DNA from 2 places in the Bombilactobacillus sp. ESL1187 genome. Region 1 is predicted to be linked to the other one. Evidence: riboswitches for the same ligand, from Rfam matches in the RefSeq annotation. Region 1 holds a riboswitch; the other holds the start of a gene.
The links. A riboswitch is a leader RNA that binds a small molecule or an ion and turns the genes downstream of it on or off. The one in region 1 is predicted to bind thiamine pyrophosphate.

Region 1 (4,395 bases):
AAGAAAATTTATGATTATGTCAAAGGAAACTATGAAGCTGGCAATTATGATGATGTGCAATTGGCATATATGGCTTGGCAGCAACAAAAGCCCACAAGAATAATGCATCAATGACAGATTTTGCCATGGGCGAACAGCAGGCTCAAAACGATTATCAGTAGCATGGATCTTTTAAAGTTATCCTCAATTAGCAGTTGATGTTTTAAACAAACTCTTTGATCATCGTGCGGATGATATTGCGGAGTTTATTATATTAAAGGTTATAATTCGTACAAATTAAAAATGAAGTAGTTTTAAAAGCCAAAAACAGTCTTACATATCAATATACTAACTTGATAATTCAAAGCGATATATTGATATATGATATATAAAGACTGTTTTTTACATAATTAGTTAGTGTGAGCTTCACTTAAGTTAGCCCATTGTTTGTTGGTTCCTAATTTGACATAATTTTGTCCGTTGATGTTTTTAATACCATAAACTTTGTAAAAGTCGTCAGCTTGGATTTTAGTCGTTGGTGTTCCAAACTGGTTAAACAGTTGAGTCCCCTTTTCAAAAATATATAGCGAACGCACGGCCACTACGTCATTAGTGGCATCCACCCATTGGTTAGCTCCTAAGTCCACCCGCGTAATGGGATTTCCGGTGGCACTGTTACTAGCATACTTACTGATTTTCCAATCAGCAATGTTGGAATTCAAATAACCGGTAATGTGCCAAAGTTGTGGCGAATCATAAATTGGCACCCGTTGGTAGTTAGAATAGGCTTCTAATAAGTTATTTGGCTTTTGATTTTTAACGACACCACCTAAAAAGACATCGCTACTTTTGACCCAGGCCTTGGCCCCTAGTTTATAAGATAAGCGCTGAGCATTGGCTGCTGGACTAGCTTGGCCAATGGCGAAGACTTGCCAATTGTTGATTTTAGTTGATAAAGTGGCCCCGGTTGGTTGCGTGCAATCAGCATCACTGTATAAGGGTACTGCAGTATTGCCGGAACTAACTTGTAAATTAGTAGCTGATGTCACGTAGTTTTTTGCTTGAACTGGTTGTACAGCTAACATTAAACAGCCGATTAGGGCAAGTAAGAAGCTGCTACTGGATAACTTTAGTTTCATTTTTAATTTTCATCCTTGTCAAATTAAATTTTATGTTGAAATCTTAACTTGGTTCTTTCAGTGTGTGATCTGGCTTTTAATGATATCAACTCCTTTAGCTTTGTTCATAAAGATTAATTTAAATATAGCATAAATCAGTACTAGTGATTGCAAATAATGACTATTATTTAATTAATTTTTAATAAAATTTAATAGATATCGCAACAACTAATCAAAAATTGAGATTAAATTTGATAGAAATCTTACTTTTGAAAAATGCTACTATTAATTAATGTAACAGCATTAATCATTTAAAATCATACTTTTTACTGAAAGTCGCCGTGATGAGCAGTGCGCTGGTGATGATCACCAGTAATAATAAGGTAGTGCCGCCAATGAAGTCTAATTTTTGCAGCAAGTAATATGCTACAACGCCCACTAACCACCACCAGAAATTCCAGAAAAAGTTGAGCCTTTGTTTAATTAAGAAGACACTGACAAATAAAATGGCAAATAATGGCGTAAAAATAGCACCGATAAAGTTTAAAAAGTTTTGGTAGTACTTTAAAGAAACATTGAGTGCAATTAATAAGCCTAAGATCGTAATACCAACAGCCCAATAATTGACATGGTTTAAATGCCAGATATTATCTAAACTGGTTGCTGCAGAGTAAGCATCCATAAAGGTTGTGGTAACGGTCGCGAAGATGATAATTAATAAAGCGATGATGCCCAAATTGGTTTGTGCTAGGGTTTGGTTAAAATTAGTTTGTCCAGACTTTAAAACGGCTAATAATCCTAGGACAAACATGGCACAGCTACCGAGAAAGTAACCCAGGACGCTCACTAAACTTTCCTTCACTGGCTGCTGTCCTTGATAGGTATAATCACCAATCAATGGTAGCCAAGATAAGACCATCGTCACGTTGAGTTCTACCGCACTGCCAAAACTGATCGGAGTGAGTTTTAGCTGCTGTGCATGAGGGAAAGAATGTGTCAGCAAAATTCCTGCTACTAAAAGCATCCCGATAGCTAAGAGAATAACTACTAAATTATTGATTCGAAAGAGCCATTGATGGTTCAATAATAGCCAAATAATAATTAATCCCGCTACAATTACTGCCATGACCACGGTATTATGATAATTAAATAACTTCTGTGCCAGACTATTTAAAGCCAATTGCGCATTGACGATCATCACTGCCGTCCAGCCGAGTAACTGTAACGCATTTAAACCAGAGAAAATTTCAACTCCAGCCTTACCAAAGATACTTTGCGTGACGGCAATAGCTGGTTGTTGTTTAATTGCTGAAAGATAAGCTGCAGGTAATAAAAATAAAAAACAGCCAATCAAGTGCCCGATAATAATGGCACTAATACCTTTTCCCCATCCTAGGGGAGCCATTAAGGTTCCAGTAACAATTTCAGCAATTGAGATTGCTGTTCCCAGCCACAATAAAAATAAACTACTCAACTTTGTTTGTTGCATTTTGCACACACTTTCCGAATAAATACTTGGTTGTGGCAATAAAAAAGTATTCTTTTACGATTCAGCAACAATTTCGCAAAAAGAATACTTTCAATTGATCACAATTCCTACGTTTGTCTTAACAAAACAGGTTCGAAGGGTCTGATTTTCATCATTCTCAGCACAGATAGGCTCCCCTTTGCGATAATTATATGTTTACAGATGCTAGTTTATAACGTTTACATAAAAAGTACAACATTTAATTGATATGTATTTGGGCATGAAACCAATGTTGGAAAAAGAATAGATATCCGCAACTTGCTTATCCTGTGTGAAAATTAAGCAAGAAGCTTCTGCTATGTATTTTTTAACAAAGAACGTGACTTTAAATATTAATAATTGGTTCACTGACTTTATTTGAATATTTAAATGGTGATAAAACTATATTTTTTAAATTATTATGCCTTATTATTTAATAATAGTATTTTTTGACCATATAGATCTACATAGATCTACGTTTAAAAGAACTTATATATATATATTTGGAATCTAATTTCTACAATAAGTAAAATACATTATAGTAATAAATGCTAATTAACTAAACAAAATAATTTGTTATCAAAGCCTTATATATTTAAGATATATTATTATTTTTAATGCTTAAAGAATTATTTCGATTTATAATAAAATAATCCATTTGATTAACTAATTGGTTTTAATAATTATAATTTGAAATGAAAATAATTTGTATTAATAAATAGTACTGATGTTTAATGATTAACATATTTAATACTTTCTTTAAAAATAAAAGGTAAACTTATAAGCATCTAAATAATTATTTATTTAGAGCCTTTTTTAACTTTGATAAGTATCAAACAATTTCAAAATTTAAATAACAACTAAAAATATGTTACGTGAAATTTAGATTATTAAACACTTAATCAGTTTTTTTACTGAACGTTAGCTCATAGGACTTGTACCTTTGGGTATCATTTTGATACCCAAAATACATTTGCCTAATTTTTTATAGAAACTGAACTTTAGTATTTTTCAAATTTATCTAAAGTATTTTTATTGCATTAACATTAAGTGAAAAATACATCCAAATATATAACCGTGTTCAACGTTCAGTAAAAAAACTGATTAAGTGTTTAATAATCTAAATTTCACGTAACATATTTTTAGTTGTTATTTAAATTTTGAAATTGTTTGATACTTATCAAAGTTAAAAAAGGCTCTAAATAAATAATTATTTAGATGCTTATAAGTTTACCTTTTATTTTTAAAGAAAGTATTAAATATGTTAATCATTAAACATCAGTACTATTTATTAATACAAATTATTTTCATTTCAAATTATAATTATTAAAACCAATTAGTTAATCAAATGGATTATTTTATTATAAATCGAAATAATTCTTTAAGCATTAAAAATAATAATATATCTTAAATATATAAGGCTTTGATAACAAATTATTTTGTTTAGTTAATTAGCATTTATTACTATAATGTATTTTACTTATTGTAGAAATTAGATTCCAAATATATATATATAAGTTCTTTTAAACGTAGATCTATGTAGATCTATATGGTCAAAAAATACTATTATTAAATAATAAGGCATAATAATTTAAAAAATATAGTTTTATCACCATTTAAATATTCAAATAAAGTCAGTGAACCAATTATTAATATTTAAAGTCACGTTCTTTGTTAAAAAATACATAGCAGAAGCTTCTTGCTTAATTTTCACACAGGATAAGCAAGTTGCGGATATCTATTCTTTTTCCAACATTGGTTTCATGCCCAAATACATATCAATTAAATGTT
Region 2 (26,397 bases), 1.0 Mb from region 1:
TTACGATTTAACCAGTTAGCATCTACACCAATCGTGGAACTATTGGCCACTTTACCTAAATCGGACACCTTGTTTAAACCATACTTTTTAGCAGTTTTTTGTGTGACCATAAAGGCAAATTTGTTTTCAAAACCGTAAGTAGGAAATAAGGTTTGATTATAGCGGCGTTTAACCGTTTGACTAACAATTCGGGTTGCTTTAGCTGCACTTTTAGTTGGCGGTAGATTTAGCGTCGTGGTTAATTCGGTACCACTATAAGATACAGCTTGAATGTCAGCATCTTTACGAATTAAAGCTTGGTGCATAAGCGGTGCCGAACCGAGGTTATTGACGATTTCGGTATGATAATTGGTTTCATGAGCTACTAATTCGCTGATAATGTTAGCAATAACTTGTGATTCAGTTGTATTTAAAGAAGCAATTCGTACCGTATCACTATTGCCTTGTGCGGAACTGAGACCGGGTAGGCTGCAACCACTAGCGGTGACAGTTGTTAATAATAAAACTAAGGCCAGTAAACAGTGGCGTAGTTTCTTTTTCATAGTTCAACCCCCTTAGTTAATTTTACTGGAAACTGGTGTTAGCTTTTGTTCTAATTTGCCTAATAGATAGTCGGTGAGAATGGCTAAGATAATGACTGGAATGGTGCCTCCTAAAATTAAGGCTGGTTGGAACAAGTTCAAACCATTAAAAATGAAGTCGCCTAAACCACCAGCACCAATGTAAGAAGCTAAGGTGGACCACGCAATGACATAGATAGCGGATAAACGAATCCCCGACATAATTACGGGCATCGCCAAAGGAACCTCGACTTTAATAATTGATTGCCAATTAGTCATGCCAATGCCCTTGGCGGAGTCAATAATATTAGGATCGACCCCTTTAATACCAATATAAGTGTTACGCAAAATCGGCATTAAACTATAAATGAATAAAGCAATAATTGCGGGTAATTGCCCAATGCCAAACACTGGGATCATTAAGGCTAATAAAGCTAAGGCCGGAATAGTTTGCAGCATACTAGCAATATTCATGACAATATTGGCCGTTTTGGGAAAACGAGATAATACAATGCCCAAGGGAACAGCGACCAAAATGCCCAAGCCTAGAGAAATAGCTGAAATATAAATTTGTTCCCAAGTTTTAACTAATAATTCAGAACCATGCTGTGCTAAAAAACTACTCATTATTTTGCTCAGCTCCTTTAGATGGCGTGTGATTATTATCCTGGCTTTCAGCGAGCGGATCGCTATCCCCCCAGATGGTGTTGTAAACCAAATTAACTAAAGCTGAACGGGTAACAATCCCGACTAAAACGCCATTATGATCAACTACAGGTACATAACTAGAACCCCGTTTTAAAATTCGATCCACTGTATCACGCAAGTAGGCTTCAGGACGTACAGTATAGATATTCGTATCTAAAATATCACTGACTCCTGCGGCCTTATGGTAACGATGTTCCAAGCGCTCAATGCGAATCAAACCTTTGAGGTGTTTGTCATCATCGGTTACTAATAAGGTATCAACATGCCGTTGTTTCATTAAAACCAAAGCTTCTTTTAAGGAAGCACCCAAGTTGATTTGTACCGGCTCCGTCAACATGATTTCTTTAACTTGCACCATATCATGCTTGGCTTCAGCTAACCGATCTTCACCAATTAAGTTTTCCACGAAATCATTAGCGGGGTGTCGTAAGATTTGATCAGGGGTATCATCTTGGACCACTTGACCATCATGCATAATGACAATATGGGTGGCTAATTTTAAAGCTTCATCCATATCGTGAGTGACAAAGACAAAGGTTTTGCCCGTATCGCGTTGCAATTTTTGAACTAAATCTTGTAAATTATCCCGCGTAATAGGATCTAATGCCCCAAATGGTTCGTCCATTAAGATCAAATCTTGATCAGCTGCGAGGGCGCGAACCACACCAATTCTTTGTTGTTGGCCACCGGATAATTCGGAAGGGTAGCGGTCTAAATATTCTTCCGGTAATTCGGCCAACTGAATTAATTCTTTGGCCCGTTTGTCTAGTTTGTCTTTGGGCCATTTTAATAGTTTTGGAACTAAAATAATATTATCTTTAATCGTCATATGGGGCATGAGCCCATTATTTTGAATCACATACCCAATTTTGCGGCGCAAATCGACTGCGTTAAAGCTGTTGACACTTTTTCCCTTAATTAAAACATCACCAGAAGTAATGCTATTCATGCGATTAATCATTCGCATTAAAGTGGTCTTGCCCGAACCAGAAGTACCGATAAAACAGCAAAATTCTCCTTGAGCAATTTTGATATTAGCGTTACTAACCGCGGGCGTTTTTCCTTTATAGATTTTAGTGACATTTTTAAACTCCACCATTGGTGTATTATCTGTCATGCAGTTGATACTCCTCTCTGTGTTTGTCAGGATTAATAGTCGCTGACATTAAAAATAGCTACGACAAAAGTACAATTAATTAAAATCACGCCAGTGTTATAAGCGTCAAGTTAAATCCAATTAATTGTTGTCTTGATACCATTAGGTAATAGAATCGATCTTGGCAAAAATACTTGTATTTTAAGGAGAGATCTTACTACCATAATAACGAAGCGCTAGAATGAAATCAAAAAACAGACTATTTTTTAGTCTGTTTTTTACGGATAAAATGGATCACAAAAGTAACAATAAAAGCAACGGCTAAAGCCAGCGTAAACATGGAATTCGGAATTTCAATGTTAATGGCGGGAATCGTCAAAAATAATTTCACGGCAATTAATAAAATTAAAATATAAGCCATGGGTTCCAATTCGGGGATTTTGTTCATTAAACTCATAATTACTTCGGCCACTCCCCGCATGGCAATAATTCCGATCACACTACCAATTAAAATAATGACGGGATTATTGGATACCGCGATGAGGGTTAACACGGAGTCCAAGGAAAACATAATATCGGTAAATTCAACCGAAATAATCACTTGCCATAACGGAGATAAGCCTTTGATTTTAAACATTTTAATCTGCTTTTTTTCGCCGGAAAATTTTTCCCAGAAAAAATGAACTGACATATATACTAGATAAATTGCACCTAGGATTTTAATCCACCAAAAGTCAATTAAATAAGTGCCAATGCCAATTACTAAGAAGCGAAAAATAAAAGCTCCCCAAATACCGTAAAACAGGGCATCGGCCTGTTCTTTTTTAGTTTTTAAGGTATGTGCTTGGGCGGCGAGAACGATCGAATTATCAACAGACAAAAGACACTCCATAATAATTAACGAAATAATCAATAACCAGTCATTCGGTGACTGAATGACTTTCTCCCAATTGTGTAACTCAAAAAACGGCCGGTACAAATTAATAATGAAATTCACAGAATTCTCCTTTAGAATAGTAACGTCAAAAAAATGCATTCAGCTCATATTAACTGCTGCTTTCGGTTATAAAGCCAATTAACCAGCTACTAGCAATTTAGTTTATTGTAACAAATCTACTACTGAAAAGAAAAAGCCAGTGCGGCTGTGCAGCCTGGCATAAGAGTTATTTTGACTAAAATGTTTGATTGAGCAGCTCCGGTTTTTGAATAGTAAATTTTGTTTGTTGATGATTATCAATGCAATAGACGTGTTGACTATGATCTTCGGCTAGCGGACCAAAATCTAAAATAATATTATCATTTTGGATAGAGATATTTTGAATACTATCTAATAAAATGTGCTGGACAGAGCGGGCAATTGACAGGTTGTCTCTCATCTTGTCAACGGCAGCGTGCAGGGTATAACCATCGTCTAAAAAATTTTTAATCATGCGGGCGTGAATTACTTGTTGGTAGGGTAACTTCACTGCGCCGTTTTCAGTTTTGACGGTTTTGAGATAGCCATTTTTAATCCAGTAGCGAATCTGCGTATCAGTAACTTGACAGGCACGGGCAGTGTCGCGAATGCTGAGATACAGATTGTCTGGTCGAATAATATTATGAAACCATTGTGCGTAATCATTAATTTGAGCCATTTTTCACCTAGTTCTTGTCTAAAATAAAATCTGAGCATCAAGAAAATTTGTGTAGCAAAACTAAACGTCTTCTTATTATAAAGTTCTTCTGTTAATTTGTAAATTTGTTAACATGAATATCAAATAATTGACAAAGAGTAGGAGATAGTTTATATTGTACAGTATTGCTTTGCTATCGGGATTTAAGAAGTTCTTAAATCGGTTCTACATGTTTAATGAATAATTTTATTGGAAAGAAGGATTTTACTTGGCAGAAAGTAACACAATGAATAAGTTCAGCAAATTAATGCTGATTATTGTTCTACTAGTTGGAACATTTTGTACTGTGTTAAATCAGACTTTATTATCGACAGCATTACCAAAGTTGATGTCCACATTTAATGTTTCGACAGCAACGGTTCAGTGGTTAACGACTGGCTTCTTGATGGTGAACGGAATTATGATTCCATTGTCTGCTTATTTAGCAACGACTGTTAATACTAAATGGTTATATATCTCAGCGATGGTTATTTTCTTATTTGGGACAGTTTTAGCTTTTATTGCTCCTAGTTTTGGCATTTTGTTAGCTGCGCGGTTAATCCAAGCAGTTGGTGTGGGAATTACCATGCCATTATTACAAACAATTATGTTATCGTTGTTCCCGGCAGAATCGCGGGGAGCCGCGCTAGGCTTAGTTGGTATTGTTGTCGGCTTTGCGCCAGCGATTGGACCAACTCTATCCGGTTGGATCGTCGATAACATGAATTGGCGTGATTTATTTGGTTTATTAATTCCATTTGTGGTGGTCGTAGTTATTTTGGCTTTAATCTTTATGAAGCCAGTTATAAAAACCCACAAACAAAAATTGGATTGGTTGTCCTTATTCTTATCCACGGCAGGTTTTGGAGCCTTATTGTACGGCTTCTCCGCCGCAGGAAATGATGGTTGGACTTCTGCTAATGTTTTAAGTACATTAATTATTGGTGTAATTGGTGTTGTTCTCTTTATTTGGCGGCAATTAGTAATTCCCAAGCCGTTCTTGGAATTACGAGTTTTTAAGACAGCAGACTTTACTTTAGCAGCTATTTTGTCCTCCATTGTGACAATTGCGATGTTAGGTGTTTCTACAGTCTTACCACTTTATTTACAAATTGTGCACGGTATGAGTGCTTTGAAGTCTGGTTTAATTTTACTACCAGCAGCGTTAGTCATGGCCTTCATGAGTCCTATTACAGGACGGACCTTTGACGCATTTGGCGGTCGGCGTTTAGCGGTTATTGGCTTGGTTATTTTGACGTTAGCAACGTTGCCATTCGTGTGGTTAACTGCTGACACACCAACCAGTTACATTGTTATTTTACAGGTAGTACGGACATTAGGAATTTCTATGGTCTTGATGCCAGTTACCACTTCCGGAATGAATGCTTTACCAGATGATTTAATTGCTGACGGTACGGCAGCTAACAACACGGCACGTCAGATTGCGTCTTCGATTGGTTCAGCGATTATGATTACGTTATTGACTAATGTTACTAAAGGTCAACAACCAGGTAAGCATTTATTGCATGCGGCACCATTCCAATATAAACATGACTTCTTAAATGCGACTTTAGCAGGTTATCATGCTTCCTTTATGTTCTCCTTAGTCTTTGCTGTGATTGGTGTGGTTTTGGCCTTCTTCTTAAAAGAAAAGAACCAGGCTAAAGATGTTGATGTGAACAAAGTAGTAAAGGGGGGTGAATAGGCATGATTTTAGTAACTTTAGTTATCGGTGCAGTCGCTACCTTTATGAGTTTTGTCTATTTAAGAAAACCACTTTTACGGACATTCGCTACGCTTATTGCTTTAATTATTTTCGGATTGTCACTCGTCTTTTTAGTCTTGAATGATTATAATCACTTCGGTATGCACCAAGTGACCGAAAGTAAAACTACCCAGATTTACCCAGCTAAATCAGCTAATGGCTTGAACTTAATGTTGTATAAGACTGTGGGTACTAATGGAAAAGAAACGGTGCAAGTTTATAAAACTGATCCAGATCAGAAAAAGCCCGTTCATTCACAAGTTAATGAAGAGACAATTTCTAATAACCACATTAAGTCCACCACTAAACAAGACGGTTCTTTAAAAGAGACGGTTACGCGTTGGAAGTATAAATCAAATGCGGATAAGATTTGGTTTGGCGTTTCTGGGATGGATAATAAATTAGTTAAACGGGTTAATACGTTCTATTTGCCTAAGAATTGGTTACATTTATCAATGAATCAAGTTAAGCAATTACAAAAGAAAATGGCCCAAATGAAAACGCCAGCTGGTCAAGCGCAAGTTAAAACACAAGCTCAAGCTTATGTTAAACAAAAATTGGCTGCTGCAGCGAAGAAAGATCCTAGTTTAATGACTAATAAGACCAAAATGACAGCTTTGAGTAAACAATATGCGCAAGAATTTCAAACGCAATTGATTAAAAAAGCAGTTGGTCAATAAACTGTGTGACAACAACTAAATGTTCCAAATAGACTTTTGAGAAATTTCTCAAAAGTCTATTTTTTTGGATGTTTTCTTGTGTTTTAACATCAATTCGGTTACACTCGAATTAAATTAAATCAGATTATCATCGCAAAGGGGAGCTCTAAATAGCTGAGAGTGATTAAGTTCAGACCCTTGGAACCTGTTTGTTAGTACAAGCGTAGGAATTGTGATGAGTGGTAGACACTCTTTTTTGCGAGATAGTTAAAAAGGAGTGTTTTTTGATGTCAAAAAATAAGTTACAAACGTTGGTTGAAGGTGCAATCATCGTGGCGCTAGCCATGGCTTTGTCGTATATTCCTCACAGTTTAGGAATTTCCTCAATTGAGATTTTGTATGGAGTAGTTCCTTTGTGTTTATATTCTTGGCGCCGGGGTGTTAAAGCCGGCATTATCGCTGGTATTGTGTGGGGATTATTGGATTTGATTTTACGAGGCTTAAGTAGTGGTTCGGTTTTAAATGTGTGGCAAGGAATATTGGAATATCCTGTGGCCTTTGGGGTCTTAGGCTTAGCCGGTCTTTGGGCGCCTGTGATTGAGCAGCGAATTCAACAACACCGATCGATTTTGCCAGCAGTATTAGTTAGCAGTAGTGTTGCATTATTTATCAAATACTTTTGTCATTTTGTGGCGGGCGTCTTGGTGTGGGGTTCTTATGCTCCCAAAGCATTTAATCCGTGGACATGGTCGTTATTAGTTAATGGTGGTAGTGCAGTTGCCAGTTTAGTTTTTGCGTTAATCGTCTTTGGCTGTTTAAAAAATATTTTAGTTAAATTATTAAATTTAAAAATAAAATAAATTAAAGATAGTCATTTGAGCTTAATTTCTTTATAATGTTATTGAAAACGTTTATAAAGAGGGGTGCTCTGAATGTACTATGTAGTAATGCAATCGCATGATATCCGTGATAATCTAGCCACTGAGCAGTATTTAATGAATAATAAGGATTTTGATGAACCACTAGTATTGTTTTATATTGAAAGTCCTTGTATTATTGTTGGTCATAATCAAAACACAATTGAAGAATTGAATAACGACTATGTCCGTCAACATCAAATCACGGTTACTCGACGACTTTCGGGGGGCGGCGCAGTATATCAAGATTTAGGTAATCTTTGTTTTAGTTTTGTAGTTGATGCAAAAGATGAAAAGTTTGGTGACTTTAAAAAAATAACCCAACCGCTGGTTGACGCCTTACACCGCTTAGGGGCAACTGGGGCACAAGTTTCCGGGCGCAATGATATTTTAATAGACGGTAAAAAGTTTTCGGGCAATGCCATGTATACCAAGAATGGCAAAACTTTCTCACATGGTACTTTATCGTATGATGTCGATTTAGACGTCTTGACAAAAGCCTTGCATGTACCAAAAGATAAGATTGCTTCTAAAGGTATTAAGTCGGTGCGCAGTCGGGTAACGAATATTCGGCCGTATTTAGATGCACAGTATCAAAATTTAACGACGGAACAATTTCGCGATATTTTGTTATTAAGTCTCTTTCAAGCTGATGATTTAGCGGACATTAAAGATCATGAATACCAAATTACCGCCCAAGACCAGCAAGCAATTGCGCAATTAAAAACAGACATTTACGCTAATTGGGATTGGGTGTACGGCAAATCACCCGAGTTTACCGTGAAGAATCGCCAACACTTTGAGATGGGGACCATTGATGCACGGTTTGTCATTGAGCAAGGCAAGATTAGTCAAGCTAAGTTTTACGGTGATTTCTTTGGTACACAAGATGTTGAACAATTAGAACAACAACTTCAAGGTGTGACTTATGATTATGATCATCTTGCTCAAAAATTACAAACGATTGATTTAGACCAGTATTTTACCGGTATTAAAGCAGCTGATTTGATCAATCTAGTGACACCTTAAAAATCTTTTCCAAAGGAGTGCAGGACCGTGTATTATTTTTGCATGCCAGCACAAGATATTCGTGAAAATCTGGCAACCGAACAATATTTAATGAACAATAAGGACTTTGATGAACCATTGGTTTTGTTCTATATTCAAAAACCGTGTATTATTGTGGGACGCAATCAAAATACTTTGGAAGAATTAAACTTAGATTACGTGAAAGCACACCAAATTACGGTCACCCGACGGCTTTCGGGTGGTGGCGCCGTGTATGATGACTTAGGTAACGTCTCTTTTAGTTTTGTGATTAATGCGCAAGATGAGCGGTTTGGTGATTTTCAAAAAATGACCCAACCGATTGTAGCAGCTCTACAGCGGATGGGAGCCACAGGAGTAGAAGTTTCTGGGCGCAATGATTTATTAATTGCTGGTAAAAAGTTTTCCGGCAATGCCATGTATACTAAAAATGGCAAAACTTTCTCGCACGGGACGTTGACTTATGATGTGGACTTAGATGTTTTGAGCCAAGCACTCAAGGTGGCGCCTGATAAAATTGCGTCTAAGGGTATTAAGTCAGTCCGCAGTCGCGTGACGAATTTGAAACCTTATTTGGCACCTGAATATCAAAACTTAACTATTGAACAGTTCCGCGATGCTTTATTGTTGAGTCTGTTTGAAGCACGAGACTTAGCAGACATCAAGGATAAAGAGTATCACTTGAACGCTCAAGATCAGGCGGGGATTGCCCAACTAAACCAAGAATTATATTCCAATTGGGATTGGGTTTATGGACAATCGCCACAATTTACCATTCAAAAGTGTCAGCATTTTAATGCGGGGACCATTGATGCGCGGTTATTGATTGACCATGGGAAAATTGCTCAAATTAAGTTTTATGGAGATTTCTTTGGCCAACAAGATGTTAGTGAATTACCAGCATATTTAGTTGGCATTGACTATACGGAATCAGCTTTAACGCAGGCCTTAGCTTCGGTTGATGTGGATCAATATTTTACCAATTTTACGGCACAGCAATTAGTTGATTTGTTAAAGCCATGAAAGATTAGAACAAAAGTCGTTGCAATTCCCGCAGCATTCTTTGGGTTCCAGTTTCTAACAATTAAAAAACAGCTAGCAATAGTTTGGACTAAGGCTAGCTGTTTTTTTCTGCTTAGAATTTAATTCTTGGAGTCAGTTCGATGCGTTAATTTAAATTTTGTCCACGGTTTGATGAAGTCCAACAAGAATAGTTCTTCCGGTTTTAATTGTCCGACTTTATTTTTACGTGAATCTTGATGAGGCTCTAAAGCAATTTGCAGTTCATTTTTATAAACACCAAAGTTATCATTGCCGATTAAAACATCGCCACGTTGGAAAACTTGGTCATTATCATGCGGTGGATTGGCTACAGCTTGATAGGTAACGCGCGGCATAGTGGAACGAATGACTAATTGATTAATATCACCGCGCCGAAAATGTTGTGGCTTGAACATGATGTCTGCTTCAACCGGATTAACAGTATCATTTAACTCCAAGTCAAATTCTAATTGATAGCGATCAGTTTGGGCTAAGGCTTGCAACTCACTTTCACTAGCGTAAGCATTGCCGATAATCACGTCGTCAATCATTTGGGAGGCAAATAAGTGCTTGGCTTGCACAGCAATAGGTAATTTTCGATCCATTTCTAAAGTTGGTAAGCCATCGTTGACATTCCACGGCCCTTGGTCGCCCACATGACTTGCCACAAAGGCGGCAGTATGAATCCCAGCTTTTTTGAAGCGTCGATTACACTCCATAAAATAATCATAGGGTAAACCAGTTCCTATTTGCGGATAAAAATTGTGACAGCCATAGATAAAGGGCGTATTGGCTTGAAAACTTAAAATATTATTTAAGTAATCAACATTATTACTGAGGTTCAGTTCAATAATTAAGCCGTAAGGGTTATAGGACAGCATGGCTTCAGTGGCTCCATCAAAAGCTTGATCCAACCTGATGCCCGCTGCATGTAATTCAGCAAAAAATGATAAATCATCGTAAGAAATATTCAATTCATCAAAGATGTTAGGAGCGACGTCAATAATGGTTTGATAACCGAGCTTGTTACCCACGTCAATAATTTTTTGAAATTTAGCTTTAGTTTGTTCCGGAGAACCGGTAACTTCTAACATACTCATGAAAATTCGGGAAAAGCCGTATTTGTGTCCCAATTCTAAGTATTTTTTATCTTCTGCAAAATTGCTATGATCTGGATAAATCGATAGTCCTAATTGTCGTTTTGTCATAATAAACTCCTTTAGCAAATTCATCAGCGAGCAAATTCTTGGGCATTGTGTTAACTAATTAATTAAATTGTAATTTTAGTTTAACTGAATGAGCCTAATTTGCAAGAATGACGGAAAAAGATATTTTTCTTTGAGAAACGTGTTTCTGATTTTTTACCACATAATCTTGATTTTTAGAAACAAAATAGTAAAATGTTTCTTGTAAGCGTTACATAAAAACGTTTTTATAAATTGGGAGGCTGTTTGATGACTAACAAGAAACAATTACGACCAGATTTTTTGTGGGGAGGCGCTGTAGCAGCGCATCAATTAGAAGGTGGCTGGCAAGCAGGTCATAAAGGTGTGAGTGTTGCCGATATTATGACGGCTGGCGCTAATGGTGTTCCCCGGCAAATTACCGATGGTGTTAAAGACGGGCTGTACTATCCTAATCACGAAGCCATTGATTTTTACGACCGTTATCCGGAAGATATTAAATTGTTTGCCGAAATGGGTTTTAAATGTTTTCGGACGTCAATTGCATGGACGCGCATTTTTCCTAATGGCGATGAAAAAGAACCTAATGAAGCAGGATTGAAGTTTTACGATGACTTATTTGATGAATGCTTAAAGTATAACATTGAACCGGTCATTACGTTATCACATTTTGAAATGCCATATCATCTAGTTACCGAATATGGTGGATGGCGCAGCCGTAAGGTGATTGATTTCTTCTTGAATTTTGCTGAGACTGTCTTTAAGCGCTACCAAAATAAAGTTAAATATTGGATGACTTTTAATGAGATCAATAATCAAACCGATTACAAAAATGATTTTTCGATGATGACTAATTCCGGGTTGCTAAAACGTCCGGGTGAAAATATGGAACAGACCATGTATCAAGCCGCGCACTATGAGTTGGTGGCGAGTGCGAAAGCGGTCCAAATCGGACATCAAATTAATCCGGACTTTCAAATTGGTTCGATGATCGCGATGGTGCCGTTATATCCAGCTAGTCCTAAACCAGCGGATATGTTAAAAGCCCAACGGGCGAATGAAGCGCGGTATTGGTTTGAAGATGTGCAATCTAATGGTCGTTATCCGCATTGGCTTCGGACTTATCAAGCTAATCAAGGCTGGGAGATGGATATTACCGCTGAAGACTTAGCAACTTTGGCACAAGGCACCGTTGATTATATTGGCTTTAGCTATTATATGTCCCGGGCTGTTCAGGCCAAAGACCATGAACCAGTTAATTATCATTATGATGAAGACCAAGATGGAACTCCTAATCCGTATGTCAAGGCCTCTGAGTGGGGCTGGCAAATTGACCCTGAGGGTTTGCGTTACGCCATGAATTGGTTAGCAGATCGGTACAATAAACCGCAATTTATTGTAGAAAATGGTTTTGGCGCGGTTGATCAAAAAGAAGCTGATGGTTCAGTCCATGATCAATACCGGATTGATTATTTGCGCGCACATATTGAACAAATGAAGTTAGCCGTCGAAGAAGATGGGATTGATTTAATGGGTTATACACCATGGGGTTGCATTGACTTGGTTTCTGCGGGGACAGGACAAATGTCTAAGCGTTATGGCTTTATCTATGTGGATAAAGATGATGAAGGTAACGGCACTTTGGAACGCTCGAAAAAAGATTCCTTTGCTTGGTATCAAAAAGTCATTGCATCTAACGGCGAAGATTTAGCTTAAAAAGGGGGCAGTTAAAATGGCTGAAGAAAAGTCTAAAAATAGTTTTTTAACGACTAAACTGATTCCATTTTTCCAAAGAATATCGTCAGCACGGCATATGGTAGCTTTACGTGATGGGATGGCAGCTGCGATTCCAATGATTATCATTGGTTCAATCTTCATGATTATTGCGCAATTTCCGATTAAGGGTTATTTAGCTTTTATGGCGCATACTTTTGGACCAAATTGGGCAAATGTGGCCCAGTATATCACTAATGCATCGTTTCATATTATGGGGTTAATCGCTGTCGCCGGGATTTCGTATAACTTAGCACGCAGTTATAAAGTTGATGCTTTTTCAGCGATGATCGTTTCTATTGGAGCCTATATTTTAACCATTCCGCTGAAAACGGATAAAGCTGGTAATTTGTGGGTACCATTAAAAGAACTGGATTCCTCAGGTTTATTTATTGCGATTTTAGTCGGTTTATTTATTACTGATTTATATGTCTGGATTATTCATAAGAACTGGACGATTAAGATGCCCGCGAGTGTGCCACCGGCCATCAGTAATTCATTCTCGTCATTGATTCCGGGCGCGATTTCGTTACTAGTTGTGTGGGTCATTCGCTTGGGAATTGAAGCTACGCCAATGAAGAGTATTCCTAATGTGATTACCTTCTTCTTACAGGATCCGTTGAGTCATTTGAGTAATACTTTACCGGGAGCACTAGTTGCAGAAGGTTTAGTCTGCATTTTGTGGATCTTTGGGATTCACGGTTCCAATACGGTGGCTGGCGTGATGCAACCTATTTGGTTAGCTGCGATGGCCCAAAATTCGGCTGCTTTAAAAGCTGGCCATGCTTTACCAAATATTGTTACACAACAATTTTTTGATAACTTTGTTCACATGGGTGGTTCTGGCGCCACGATTGGTTTAGCGTTGATGATTGCCTTTATGTCCAAGAGTAAAGAGTATAAGACCTTGGGTGAATTAGTCGTTGGACCTGCGATCTTTAATGTTAACGAACCGATTATCTTTGGTTTACCAATTGTCATGAACTATAAGATGGTCATTCCGTTTATTGCAGCACCGTTAACGAATGTTACCGTGACCTATTTAACTATGAAATGGGGTTGGGTTGCTAAAACGATGGGTGTCATGGTACCTTGGACCACACCACCGATTATGTCAGGTTATTTAGCTACTGGTCATATTTCAGGAGCAGTCTTACAAATTGTCAATATTGTCTTAGATACTTTGATTTACTTCTTCTTCTTTAAGAGCATGGATAATCAAAAAGTAAAAGAAGAAAAAGCAGCGCAAAATGCCTAGATTAGTGGTTTAATATAAGTAAGTAAAAGATTAAAGGAGAATTTAATTATGAGTAAAAAGACGATTATGTTAGTATGTGCCGCCGGCATGTCCACGAGTTTATTAGTTAGCAAGATGCAAAAAGCTGCTGAAGAAAAGGGCGTTGAAGCTAATATCTTTGCAACCGCTGCTGCAGATGCAGATTCCAAAATGGAAACCGAAAACCCAGATGTTTTGATGTTGGGACCGCAAGTTAGCTACATGTTAGATGATTTTAAAAAGCGGGTTTCCATTCCAGTCGAAGTCATCAATATGCAAGACTACGGTATGATGAACGGACCGAAAGTTTTAGATGAAGCTTTAAGTTTAATTCAGGAATAAAGGATATTTAATTAATGAACGAAGAAGAAAATTTACAAACAGTTATGGGTCTCATCATGAATGGTGGTAATGCCAAAGGTGCTGCTTTTGAAGCCATTAAAGCCGCTAAGGTGAATGATTTTGCTACTGCGGAAGCCAAGCTGAAAGAAGCGGACAAATTTTTAGCAGAAGCCCATAACGCACAAACGGGCATGTTAACTAAAGAAGCTAGTGGTGAACATGAGCAAGTGACGCTATTAATGGTTCATGGTCAAGATCATATCATGAATGCGATCACTTTTCGCGATTTAGCAGGAGAAATTGTTGATTTATATAAGCAATTAGCTGCTAAATAAGAATGATGCAATAATTAATTAAGACGTGGTTGAGACAAAAGCTGAGGTTAACTTTTGTCATGACTACGTCTTTTTTTAAAAAAGGAGTTGTTCAACAAGTCATTGGCACAATTAACAGCGACGCAAAAAAGAATTTATCGGTATATTAAAGTTCATAAGGAGCAAGTCAAAGATTACAGTTTGCGTCATTTGGCTGCTAAACTAGGGGTGGCGCCGGCCTCAGTCTTACGGACAATTAATCGTTTAGGTTATCAGCATTATTATGAATTTTGCCAGCAATTACAGCAAGAAGTAGCTGGTCAAGGCTTGGTAGATGATATTACCTATCAAGCGCACGATTATTTTTCCCATATTGAAAACTATGACCAAAAGATTCAGCAGTTTAAAACATTGTTTGATCCGGCGACGATTTTTGTTTTTCTCGGTGTAGGGACTTCCGGTGATTTGGCTAGTTACGGGGCGCGGCAATTTGTGAATAATGGGCGTGAAGCTTACGTGATTGCTGATCCTTTTTATCCTATTCAACTGGGACATGCGGCTATGAATAATCATGTGGTGATGATTTTATCGGTGAGTGGTGAAACTGAGCAAATGCTGGAGCAGGCGACGAGTTTTCATGATCAAAAGGCAACCTTGGTTAGTATTACCAATGATGACCATAATTCCTTAACTACTTTAGCGGATTTAAATTTTTCCTACCATATTAATAGTCGTATTATTGGCCAATCGGTGAACCTCACCAGTCAAGTCCCCGTGGTTTACTTGTTAGAGCGTTTGGCCCAAGTTGTTCATTGTTAAAACAGTTGGAACTAAAAAAGAAGTGTTCGCAGTCAATGCGAACACTTCTTTTGGTTGAAGTCATATTTCAAATACTTAACTTTTTTATTGTTTAGCTAATTGGGATTCTTCAAAGCGTTTATTGCCTCTGTATAATTCCACAATCGTCCAAACTAATAAAGCTAAAACTAAGACAATTAAGATCCAAGCAATCACGTTGGCTTGGGTTAATTGCGCAGCTGTTGGATTATCACCGTAGAAACCGGCGATGGAATCTGGTAAACCTTTCAAGTTCAAGAAAGTTAAACCAATAACCGAAATCCAACCTAACACTTTGACCCAAAGTGAGTTTTTGAACCGGGTTCCCATTTCTACCTTACTATCGGTAAACATTAATAACGGTAGCATGGAGAATGGTAAGGCAAAGGCTAAGAAGACCTGTGAATTATTCATTAAGTCGTTTAACGCGGCGTGCTGTTTAATGGGGCTTTGACCACTAGTCATCAAGACGCAGAAGAGGACCGGAATCACGGAAATAACCCGGGTTACTAAACGCCGTAACCACAGTGGCATCTTCATGTGCACGAAACCTTCCATGATAACCTGACCAGTTAAAGTACCAGTGATGGTCGAATTTTGACCAGAAGCTAACAAAGCGACCGCAAATAAGGTAGATAAAACGCCTGTTTTGGCAATGGAGATTAAAATGCCGTTACTTAATTTGGAAGTATCGGATAAAGCTTGATATAAACCAAAGAATGATGGATCTTTGACAGCGCCAGTCTTAAAGACTGCGACACCAGTGATTAATAACAACGCATTAACAAAGAAGGCAAAGGTTAATTGAATGTTAGAATCCCAAGCAGAGAATTTCACAGCATCAGCGACTTCGTCGGGATTGTTGTGATCAATTTTCCGTGTTTGCGAAATTGAAGAATGCAAATACAAATTATGTGGCATAACTGTCGCCCCAATAATTCCTAAAGCACCTTGTAACGGACTCATACCATTAACAACAGGATGTGAAGAAAAGGCTTGAGCTGAAGGAACTAATCCCTTCAAAACGCCACCCCAATTGGGATCAGATAAAGCTACTTGATAAACGAAGATGACCAAGATTACTAAAATTAAGGCCACAACAATCGCTTCAATTTTTCGAAAACCAATTTTAGTCAATAACAGCAGGACTAAAACATCCAGGACGGTAATGAAAACGGCGATGACTAACGGAATATTAAACAGGAGATATAAAGCAATCGCGGCCCCAATAACTTCCGCAATATCCGTCGCCATAATCGCTAACTCCGTTAAAATCCAGAGAATGACACCAAGCGATTTACTTGTCCGAGCGCGAATTGCTTGCGCTAAGTCCATTTGCGTCACAATGCCAAGTTTAGCGGCCATGTACTGTAAAAGCATGGCAATTAAACTTGAAATTAAGATGATGGACATTAATAAATATTGGAAATTCTGACCACCAGTAATAGATGTGGACCAATTACCGGGATCCATATAACCGACAGCAACTAAGGCTCCAGGACCAGAATAAGCAAATAATGTGCGCCAAAAGCCTTTGCCATGGGGAACTTCAACGGTACTGTTGATTTCCTCCAAGGAAGGACCATTGGCATATTCAATTAAATGGTGTTTTTTCTTTGTATTTTCAACCAAAAGAATTCCTCCTCATGTTTTTCCAAAAAACAATGATACTCCTACTTTCGCCAAAATTAAACCTTAAATTAGGTGAACTTAAAAAACATTTTCTTTGCTATTTTCTGAAAAGGGTTTAATAATGAGGGGGAAAATAAGTCGAGGTTAGTAACTAGCAATAATTTTGTGGCGAGTAGTTGCCTTAATTATCAAGGATTTGCGGGCGTTTAACTAATAAAACTGTTTTAATTTGTTTGTTTGAAAGAAGCGATGGCAATGGCTGATTCAATCCATTTATCCAAAAGTGCGCATTGGTGGTTTGTGGCCACGTTATTAGCAGGAACTTTTACGATGTCCATCAGTCAGTCTTCCTTGTCAACAGCGTATCCGACTTTAATGCATTATTTTGCGGTGCCGGCAACCACTATTCAATGGTTGACTACCGGTTTTATGTTGGTGATGACGGTGATGATTCCAGTGAGCCCGTGGTTGTTGGCTAATGTAGCTTTTAAAAAATTATTTATGAGCTTATTAGCCATTTTTGATGTGGGCACCATGATCATTATCTGGGCGCCAACGTTTGGTTTAATGTTATTCGGACGCATTCTGGAAGCGATGGCTGTGGGTGTTTTATTCCCTGCCTATCAAACGGTGCTCTTAAAAATTACACCACCCAAGCGGCGTGGCAGCGTGATGGGGACCGCGGGCTTAGTTATGGGATCAGCATTAGCTATTGGACCGATTATTTCGGGGATTGTGTTACGCTTTTTTACTTGGCAAGTGGTCTTCATTTGTTTTGCCTTCATTATTACGGTGGTCTTAGTCCTCTCTTTAGTTACGATCACGAGCCCCTTAGTTTTACAACCGACAAAACTGGATTTCATCTCTGCTCTTTCAACCGTGAATTTTATTGGCTTTTTATATATTTTAACTAAGTGGGGGCAAAGTAAGCAGTGGACCTTTAGTTTAAGTGTGATTTTAATTTTGAGCAGTCTGGGCTTAGCACTTTTTATTTGGCGACAATTGACTAGCTTGCACCCCATGCTAGAATTGCGGGTCTTGAAACAAATTAATTTTGATTGGGCAGTATTATTAACGGGGATTTCTTATATTGCCTTAATCGTGGTAACGATTATTTTTCCGTTGTATTACCAAAACATCTTGCATTTAACGGCCTTTACTTCGGGAATGGCGTTAGTTCCAGGAGCGGTGTTGTTAAGTCTCTTGAACCCCTTAACCGGAAAATTAGCGGATCATTGGGGCTTTAAAGTAACGTTGTTATTAGGAATGAGTATGATTACTGGCGGTTGGTTACTATTATTTGTGTTGCAGCAACGGTTAAATTTAGGTTGGTTAATGATTTTGGCAGCGCTGATTGAAGGTGGCAATGCCTTTGTAATGATGCCGGCGGTGACCTTGGGAGCCGATGTGTTGCCTCAAAAATATATTGCGCATGGTACGGCGGTCATTACCACCGCACGACAAATCTTAGGCTCTTTTGGCGTCACGTTAGCCACACTTTTATTGGCGTTACCCGCCAATGGTGCGACGTTAGTTCTGCGGCAACAACGACAATTCCATTTGGTCTTTGGGGTATTTTTCGCAATTAGTTTATTCGGATTAGTGATAGCGTGTTTGATTAAAAATCAGCACGGCCGGTAGTCAGACAGCAAAAAAGTCCAAAATTACTGGTCAAACATTGCGATAATTTGACAGTAACTTTGGACCTTTTTTTAATTTTAATTATTAAAATTCTTCATATTCAGCGGGATCCTGATTCTTGAGTCGCCCATCAGGTCGGTCTAAATTAGTAATTGTCTGCATTTGTGCAGGAGTTAATTCAAAATCAAAGACCTGCAAATTTTCCTGCTGCCGACTAAAATGTGTAGCTTTTGGAATCGGCAAGACGCCGAGTTGAATTTCCCAGCGTAAAATCACTTGCGCGACACTTTTTCCTAAATCTTGCGCAATACCTTGAATAATGGGGTCGGATAACATAGAACTAGCACGGCCGATCGGACTCCAAGCCCAAGTGATGATTTGATGTTGATCATCGTAGTGCCGTAATGTGGCTTCAGAGAAATAAGGATGCAATTCAATTTGATTAACTGCTGGTTTGACGTTAGTTTCGGCAATTAAACGGTCAATATGCTCTGGTAAAAAGTTAGACACGCCAATTGTTTTGATTAAACCCATTTGCTGAGCTGTAATTAAGGCTTGCCAAGCTTCGACATAGAGGTCTTCTTTAGGATTAGGCCAATGAATTAAGTACAGGTCATAGTAGTCTAAACCGGCACGATAAAGCGATTCTTGAATTGTTTGAAGTGCTTCTTGGTAGCGATGGTGTCGTCCGGGTAATTTAGAAGAAACAATAATTTGCGAGCGTTGCAAGCCGCTTTGCTTAATGGCTTGACCGACAGCGCCTTCATTTTCGTAATTAAAAGCTGTATCTAAGAGCCGATAGCCGGCATTTAAGGCACTGGTAATGGCATTGACGCCTGTTGCGCCATTTAATTTGTAAGTTCCAAAGCCAATCTGTGGTAAAATTAAGCCATCATAAGTGGTGCGGGTAGGAATTTTCATAAGGAACCTCCTTTAATATTAAAACCACTGTTGTTACATGTTAATGATCTGGTACAAAAAGCCAGATTTTTGCGAACTTTTGGTTTGCGAGTTCTTACTTAAATGTTATCATATTTAAGTTTAGAAGCAATTCATTGAGATTGGGACAAATGGAGTACCATCAGAAAAATGTTCGTGTAAATTGACGAAAAATTTTTGTAGTTCCAGCTTATTTGCTTTCACAAATTAACTAATTGGGGGACACTATGCTAAACGATTGGCTACTAATCTTAATTGATATCTTTTTTGTAGCGATGCTACTAAATAATTTGTATTGGCAATCTCAGATTGTGGTACATGCTAAATATAAAATTTCCAGTTTAATTATTGCGGTGATTTTTGGAGTCTGGGTTCTATCTATGCCGGAAGATTCGTGGTGGTACGTGGTAATGGTGGCTGCCTTTTTAACAGTGACCTTAATGCAAGGTACTGGCGGTATGGCGCAAAAGCGCTTAGTGACCAGCGGCTTTTTTTCCAATTCACTGAGTTATCAAAAATTGACTCATGTAACACTGATTCCGGTAGAATTGCCTAATGCCCCTGTGCAAGTAATTTCGATTTTTACCGTGGCTAATCGGCAAAATATTCAAATGACGTTTAAACAGTCGGTCGCCCAACTACAACAAGAGTTAAAAGCAGTTTTACCACAGAATATCGAAGTCGAAATTGCCCACATGTAGGTAGTTTGCGGACAAAAATTAAATATAATAAAAAACCTTGTTTCTAGATAATTTTCTGAAAAACAAGGTTTTTTGTAATACATAATTATTTATAAAATTGGTGACAGTAAGCGTGAGAAAAGTTGTTTAAAGCGGAGCCAGTAAGACTGTTGCTGAATGATTTCGGGGGTCAACAAGGTGCTGTGTTTTAAATCTTCTTGAAAGATCTCCGTTAGCTGTTGGCTGACCTGAGTATCGTAAAAGAAGGCATCTGCTTCAAAGTTGAGGCTATAGCTTCGGTAGTCTTGGTTCATTGAACCAATAGCGCTGACTTGATTGTCAAAAACAGCCGTTTTGGCATGCATAAAACCATTATTATAATTATAAACTTCAATATTGTGCTCGCTTAATAAATTGGCATAAAATTGTGTAGCTCGAAAAATAAAGGGATGATCTGGTTTGTCGGGGATGATGATTTTAATTTTAATACCGGAGCGTGCGGCCACTAAGAGGGCGTCAATCATTGGTTCATCCGGAATTAAGTAGGGCGTTTGGATTAAAATGCTTTCTTTGGCACTCATGACTAAACTCATGAACCCACCCTTGAGCGTGTCAAAATTACTGTCGGGACCATCAGAAACGATTTGAATCGGGGTAATGTGCTGGGGCTGTTTGATTTGCGTGGGAAAATATTTTTCCTGAAATAAAATCTTTTCGTGGTGGCGATCGACGGAAGCGTTCCAGTCTAAAACAAAGCGTTCTTGTAAAGATAACGCGGCATAACCGTAAATACGCACATGAGTATCGCGCCAATAACCAAACTTGGGTTTGAGGCCAAGATATTGATTGCCAATATTAAAGCCGCCCGTCCAACCAATGCGCCCATCAATGACAACGATTTTGCGGTGCAAATGGTAGTTTAAACGGTACTTAGCAATGGCATTTTGTGAAGTGATAAAGGGCATGACTTGCCCCCCAGCGGCAACTAGTGGTTGAAAGAACTTTTTGTTGGCCCCGGGAGACCCCCAGCGATCGTAAATCACGCGTACTTCAACGCCAGCTTGAGCTTTTTGAGTCAGAATATCTAAGACTTGGCGCCCTAACTCATCATTAAAAAAAGAATAGTATTCTAAATGAATGGTTTCTTGGGCATTACGCAAATCCTGTTCTAACGCGGCGAATTTGGCGTGACCATCGGTAAAAATCTGGGGATCATTATGGATTGTCACAGGAACATCATCATTATGATTAAAGTAATCGATTTGACGTTGGGCAAGTAAAGTCGTATCGCTGGGGGTTAACGGGCGCTTTTGCTCGCTACTCTGGTTGACCATCTGCTTCAATCGATCAAGCCCAATATGTTCGGCATTACTAATGGCAAAGAGGTTTTCTTGGGCAATCCCGCGGCCGAAGAAAGCAAAAATTAAAAAGCCAATGACAGGTAATAAAATTAAGACAATCAACCACGCTAAAGTGGTGGGAATACTACGCCGCCGGTGAAACACGGTAATAATGGCGGCAATCGTGTTAAGTAATAAAATTAAACTCAAAATTAAAAAAAAGATACGCATGAACCTACTCCTCAAAAAGGTTTAATGATTAAAAAATTGTTGAACTTGTGTCGCATTCTTGGATGACGGCGTGACTTGGACTGCCTGGTTGGAAAATTGCACGTGAATTAACTGTTTTAAGCGTGTCAAAATTTCTTCAGGCACAGCTTGCTTAAAGTTTAAATCTAAAGTTAGTGGCGTGGTTGCAAAATGACTTAACGTGATCAGTCCTAAAATGGTGGCTGACTGTTTGGCTGTAACGCCCCAGATGACGGCCTGATTAGCCATCGTCTGTTGCATAGCGTGATTAATGATGTGTGCGGACTCGGGTAAGTCCACGGCCAAAAATTTTTGTAGTTCTTGACCAGATAAGTAACTGAGAAAATCCAGTTGATAATGGGCGGTGATTATGGGGTGTAAGTTATTAACTTGTGGCAAATTAATCCTCCTTAGTTGTAGTGAATTCGGGATAAATAAAATTATTAATCTTGTTGAGCACGTCTTCGTCATCATGCATTTGCGAATGTTCGCCACTCACGCCTAAGGCACTGTATTCTTGAAACTCCTGGACGTGATTTTGTAAAAGGTATTTAATGGAGCGCGCAGAACTCACGGACACATACTTGTCTGTGTTGGATGCGTCATTGATGTTACCATAAATATTTAAAACCCGTGCTGTTTTAGGAAACTTAAAACGATTCAAATACATCCATAAGTATTTGGGCGTCATAAAAGCGGGTTTGCCGGAAACTGCTAAAGGGTTAATATTAGGTAAATCACCAAACGCGACTAAGCCGTCAAACGGACCGGCAATCAGTGCCAAGCGATTGATATTGGGTAAGGGACGATTGTAAGTGTTAATTAGATAGGAAACTAAGGCCACGGAACCCAGTGAATGTCCAATAGCATTATACTGTTGAAAGTGATAACGTTGGTATAAGTCGCTTAAGATTTGATTAAACCAACGTTCCATCGTGCTGGACGGGATCCAGCGATCTTTAAAAATTAATTGGACAATTGGATATTTGGCGGTGGACCAGTAACCAGAATAATGGATCTTACTCTGCCAATCCACCGTGGCACGCAAAAAAACGGGTGAACCAGTCATTTTTTGCGCCGAACCGACCATTTTTTCCGTGGTATAATTACCACCACGAAAGCCATGAAGATAAAAAGTGGGGATTTGTTCAGTGCTCGAATCAACGGAAACTCGTTCGTCTAATTTACAGATGGGAATAGTTGCGGTCTGATGCTTGGAAGAATGCCAAAGTTTCATGGAGATAGTGCCTCTTACTAGCTAAAGTTAACTATTAAATATGATACAGGTTCTAAACTAGTAATTCTAGGTTCAAGGAGAAATTATGCCAAAATATTATGCAGTTAAAAAGGGTCGAAAGCCGGGAATTTATCACGATTGGCCCGATTGCCAAAAACAAGTTCAAGGTTTCAAAGGGGCAATTTTCAAAAGTTTTCCTACTTTAAAACAAGCCCAAACATTTATGGTTGCGCAGACGGCCACGGCCACTGCTACTAAAAAAGCGCCAAACTGGACGGCGCAAGTGACAATGTATACTGATGGTGGCACGCGTAATACGGGCAATGTCTTAGGTGGTCATGTCAAAGCTAGCGATAAAGCCGCGTGGGCGTACTTAATTCAAAGTGCAGGAAAAGAATTTTCTGGCACTCAGGGTTGTTTAGGGGCAACCAATAATCAAATGGAACTAACCGCGCTGCAAATGGGCTTGCAGCGCTTAGTGGATTTACAATTCAATAGGTTAAAAATTGCAGTTGTGATGGATTCTAAATATGTTTTAAATGCTATTAATCAAAAGTGGTTAGCGGGGTGGCAACGCCGTGGCTGGAAAAAAGCATCCGGCGAAACGGTCTTAAATGTCGAGTTGTGGCAGCAAATTGCCGCCTTATTACCTCAGTTTCCTCAAATTAAATTTGTATGGACAAAAGGACACGCGGATAATGCCGGTAATGTCTTTGTTGACGAGCTGTTAAATCGGACAATGGATCAGATGTAAGCTAGAAGTAAAAATTGTTGATGTCTTAGATATTCAGCTTGAAACCAGGGTCAAGTTCACGTTATGTTAAAGGATGTAAGGGGGGAAATTAAATGAAAAATGTAAATGAGTTTAGAAATTTAAGTAATAATGAATTAAATAGTGTTATTGGGGGAAAGAAAAATATGTGGCATGATTTATGGGTAGGATTTAAGCCATTATTTAAATCTTTTACTAATTAATACTATTTAATAATTAACGCTGATGAATTTTTTATTGGCGTTTTTAATTTATATAAGTTGAAAATAAACCCTTGTGGGGGTCAGAAATAGCTTTAGCGTTAAAAACTCCCTTTCGATATAATAGTTTTTGGCTACCAACCAATACTGTTATCGAAAGGGAGTTTTTCTAATCTTGAAACAAGATATTAATAGCCTAGCACATACAAGATGGAATTGTAAGTATCACATTATTTTTAACCTAAATATCGTCGAAAAGTAATCTATGGAGAATTACGGCCAGACATTTGTCTTAATCTTAAGGCGTTTGTGTGAATTAAAAGAATTGGAAATTATTGAAGCACATGCGACGCCAGATTATATTCACATGTTAGTGAAAATACTACTTAAAAAGTAAGAACAAATAAAAATCACGAGTAGTAGCAGTTGGTAGTGTGTTGACTGGGGCTTTAAAGGGACTTTTTGCGTCGGGTGAGAGCCCTTTTAGGGCTAAATAAAAAAGCCACCAGCTCAGCTAGTGGATAATTAACTAGTATTTAAATTTAACTAGCACTATTGTATTTTTTTGACAAATAATCGGATTTATTTTTAATCCAAAGTGGATATAGGGTTAGAAGTGTTGCTAATAAAAATGTGTTTATAATAATTATTATTAGCATACTAATGGATGTTCCTAGAGTTTGCGTTGCATTGGAATCGCTTGATAATATGTTTGTGATGTAAGGGTTATTAATCAAAAGAGCAATGTTAACTATTAAAGATCCAGCAAAAGAAATTAGTAACCAAACTAGTTTTTTTTTGTTTGGAATCTTTGCCAATCAGTGAAGAAACATAAATACATAATTAAGACGATTAATGTTAACAAAGGTACAAATTTAATCTGCTGTAACTGACCAAATAAATGTAAGTAGTTTAAACATAATAACGGAATCAACAATACATATAAAAAGCTTTCCATATAGTGGTTATGGTTAGCAGTTTTCTCTTGTTTTTCATAGTGATCTAAAATCACGGCATCATCTTTAATTAAATAATCTAAGGAAAGATCAAACAAATTACTTAGATCAATTAAAGTATTAATGTCCGGAATACTGCGATTATTTTCCCAACCAGAAACAGTTTTCCTCGAAACCATTATTTTTTGTCCCAGTTGTTCTTGGGTTAAGTTCAGCTTTTGCCGATTTAATTTGATTTTCTCACCGATTGTCATCTTTATGTATACTCCTGGTTTAATTATATTAATTCGCTTACATATTTACATTATATGACAATGGTTATTAAGTTTCAGTATAAATATTCTGTTGTTTAAAATTATAGGTAGTTTTATGTCTTATTTTTAAAGATACCGGGAGTCTTTAATTATAAGTTGAATTTCTAATTAGAATATATTTGATTAGCAGGAAGTAAATAAGTTGTTAAAGATTAATAGGATATAAAAACTACGTTGATTAAAGATATACAGCATTGATAATACTGTTAGGACTAAGATAGTATATTTTTAATGGAAAACTTTGAATGTCTTAATTAAGCAGCTTGAGAGTATAACTATTTTAAAATAATATAAAGATGTCCGAAAATTAAATACTAGTTAATCAATTTACGGATATTTATATCATTAAATTTATAGTTAAGGGAGAAATTTATATGGTTGACTTTAATAAAAATAGTGCCTTTAATAATTTGTCTGAAGCTGATATGACTAATATTAATGGTGGCGGTGCATGGGGCGGAATATTGGGATTTGTCGGTAGTAATATAGCAAGTTCAGCTATAAGCCACGTTGGCAATATTTATTCTGGTTGGAAGCATGCTGGTCATAAAAGATAATTTATAATGTAATTTTAATTAATTATGGAGGAATAGTAAAATGACCCAAAACTTTAAAGTTAATAATTTTGATAAAATTGATACTGAAGCATTGAATAATATCAATGGAGGAAATTGGGAATCAAAATTTTGGTATGGAGTTGGTTATTGGTCACATGTTGCATGTAATAACAATGTTTACTACGCTCAACATTATGAACAAGGAATTAAATGGGGATAACAAAAAGCTGCTTTTGTAAGTGATTTTAATGAGCTGAAGAAATATCAATTTCTTTGGCTCGTTTTGTATTTGTAGAAATGGAGTTCATTATGATTAAAAAATTAATAAAAAGCCATTGTAATAAAAGATTAATAATAGTTATTTTATCTGTAATAAATTATTTTTGTCTGGAGCATATAAAGCAATTTTTGGATACTAATATTTTTGCTTTTATTATAGATGCTTTACTTTTACTGGCAACATTTTTGGGACTAATATATTTTATATTTGAAAAATAAAATACGCGTTGTGCTAATTATTTTTTCCAAATTATCTACAAATAAACATTGTTATAACGAATTACGCTAAATAACGGTCATGGTTGCGCTTAATATCGAATATTTGATTTCATAATCGTATATTTTGGTTTAATTTTCTGATTAACGATACCAGTTCTAATGTATTGAAATAAATCATCACATCTTTGGGTGAGACTATTAAATCTTGATC

Region 2: another riboswitch for thiamine pyrophosphate. It lies ahead of thiT (energy-coupled thiamine transporter ThiT); the one in region 1 lies ahead of cytX (putative hydroxymethylpyrimidine transporter CytX).

Annotation. Positions count from the first base shown of each region.
Region 1 covers NZ_JBYLTZ010000001.1:1,720,588-1,724,982, reverse strand. The annotation lists gene AC3B5B_RS08130 (hypothetical protein) at 390-1,118, opposite strand; gene cytX (putative hydroxymethylpyrimidine transporter CytX) at 1,405-2,586, opposite strand; TPP riboswitch at 2,674-2,774, opposite strand.
Region 2 covers NZ_JBYLTZ010000001.1:670,741-697,137, reverse strand. The annotation lists gene AC3B5B_RS03480 (osmoprotectant ABC transporter substrate-binding protein) at 1-542, opposite strand, end outside; gene AC3B5B_RS03475 (ABC transporter permease) at 555-1,187, opposite strand; gene AC3B5B_RS03470 (betaine/proline/choline family ABC transporter ATP-binding protein) at 1,180-2,385, opposite strand; gene AC3B5B_RS03465 (DUF475 domain-containing protein) at 2,624-3,361, opposite strand; gene AC3B5B_RS03460 (MerR family transcriptional regulator) at 3,537-3,998, opposite strand; gene AC3B5B_RS03455 (MDR family MFS transporter) at 4,264-5,721, shown strand; gene AC3B5B_RS03450 (DUF4811 domain-containing protein) at 5,724-6,461, shown strand; TPP riboswitch at 6,588-6,687, shown strand; gene thiT (energy-coupled thiamine transporter ThiT) at 6,728-7,300, shown strand; gene lplA (lipoate--protein ligase) at 7,373-8,386, shown strand; gene lplA (lipoate--protein ligase) at 8,414-9,427, shown strand; gene AC3B5B_RS03430 (DUF871 domain-containing protein) at 9,547-10,653, opposite strand; gene AC3B5B_RS03425 (6-phospho-beta-glucosidase) at 10,900-12,345, shown strand; gene celB (PTS cellobiose transporter subunit IIC) at 12,362-13,660, shown strand; gene AC3B5B_RS03415 (PTS sugar transporter subunit IIB) at 13,709-14,020, shown strand; gene AC3B5B_RS03410 (PTS lactose/cellobiose transporter subunit IIA) at 14,035-14,355, shown strand; gene AC3B5B_RS03405 (MurR/RpiR family transcriptional regulator) at 14,458-15,153, shown strand; gene AC3B5B_RS03400 (Nramp family divalent metal transporter) at 15,238-16,803, opposite strand; gene AC3B5B_RS03395 (MFS transporter) at 17,059-18,444, shown strand; gene AC3B5B_RS03390 (aldo/keto reductase) at 18,529-19,365, opposite strand; gene AC3B5B_RS03385 (hypothetical protein) at 19,611-20,084, shown strand; gene cls (cardiolipin synthase) at 20,174-21,634, opposite strand; gene AC3B5B_RS03375 (hypothetical protein) at 21,656-22,051, opposite strand; gene AC3B5B_RS03370 (alpha/beta hydrolase) at 22,053-22,889, opposite strand; gene AC3B5B_RS03365 (ribonuclease H family protein) at 22,972-23,643, shown strand; gene AC3B5B_RS03360 (bacteriocin) at 23,736-23,864, shown strand; partial or broken gene tnpA (IS200/IS605 family transposase) at 24,037-24,243, shown strand; gene AC3B5B_RS03350 (helix-turn-helix domain-containing protein) at 24,649-25,071, opposite strand; gene AC3B5B_RS03345 (hypothetical protein) at 25,506-25,688, shown strand; gene AC3B5B_RS03340 (ComC/BlpC family leader-containing pheromone/bacteriocin) at 25,729-25,908, shown strand; gene AC3B5B_RS03335 (hypothetical protein) at 25,998-26,186, shown strand; gene AC3B5B_RS03330 (hypothetical protein) at 26,276-26,397, opposite strand, start outside.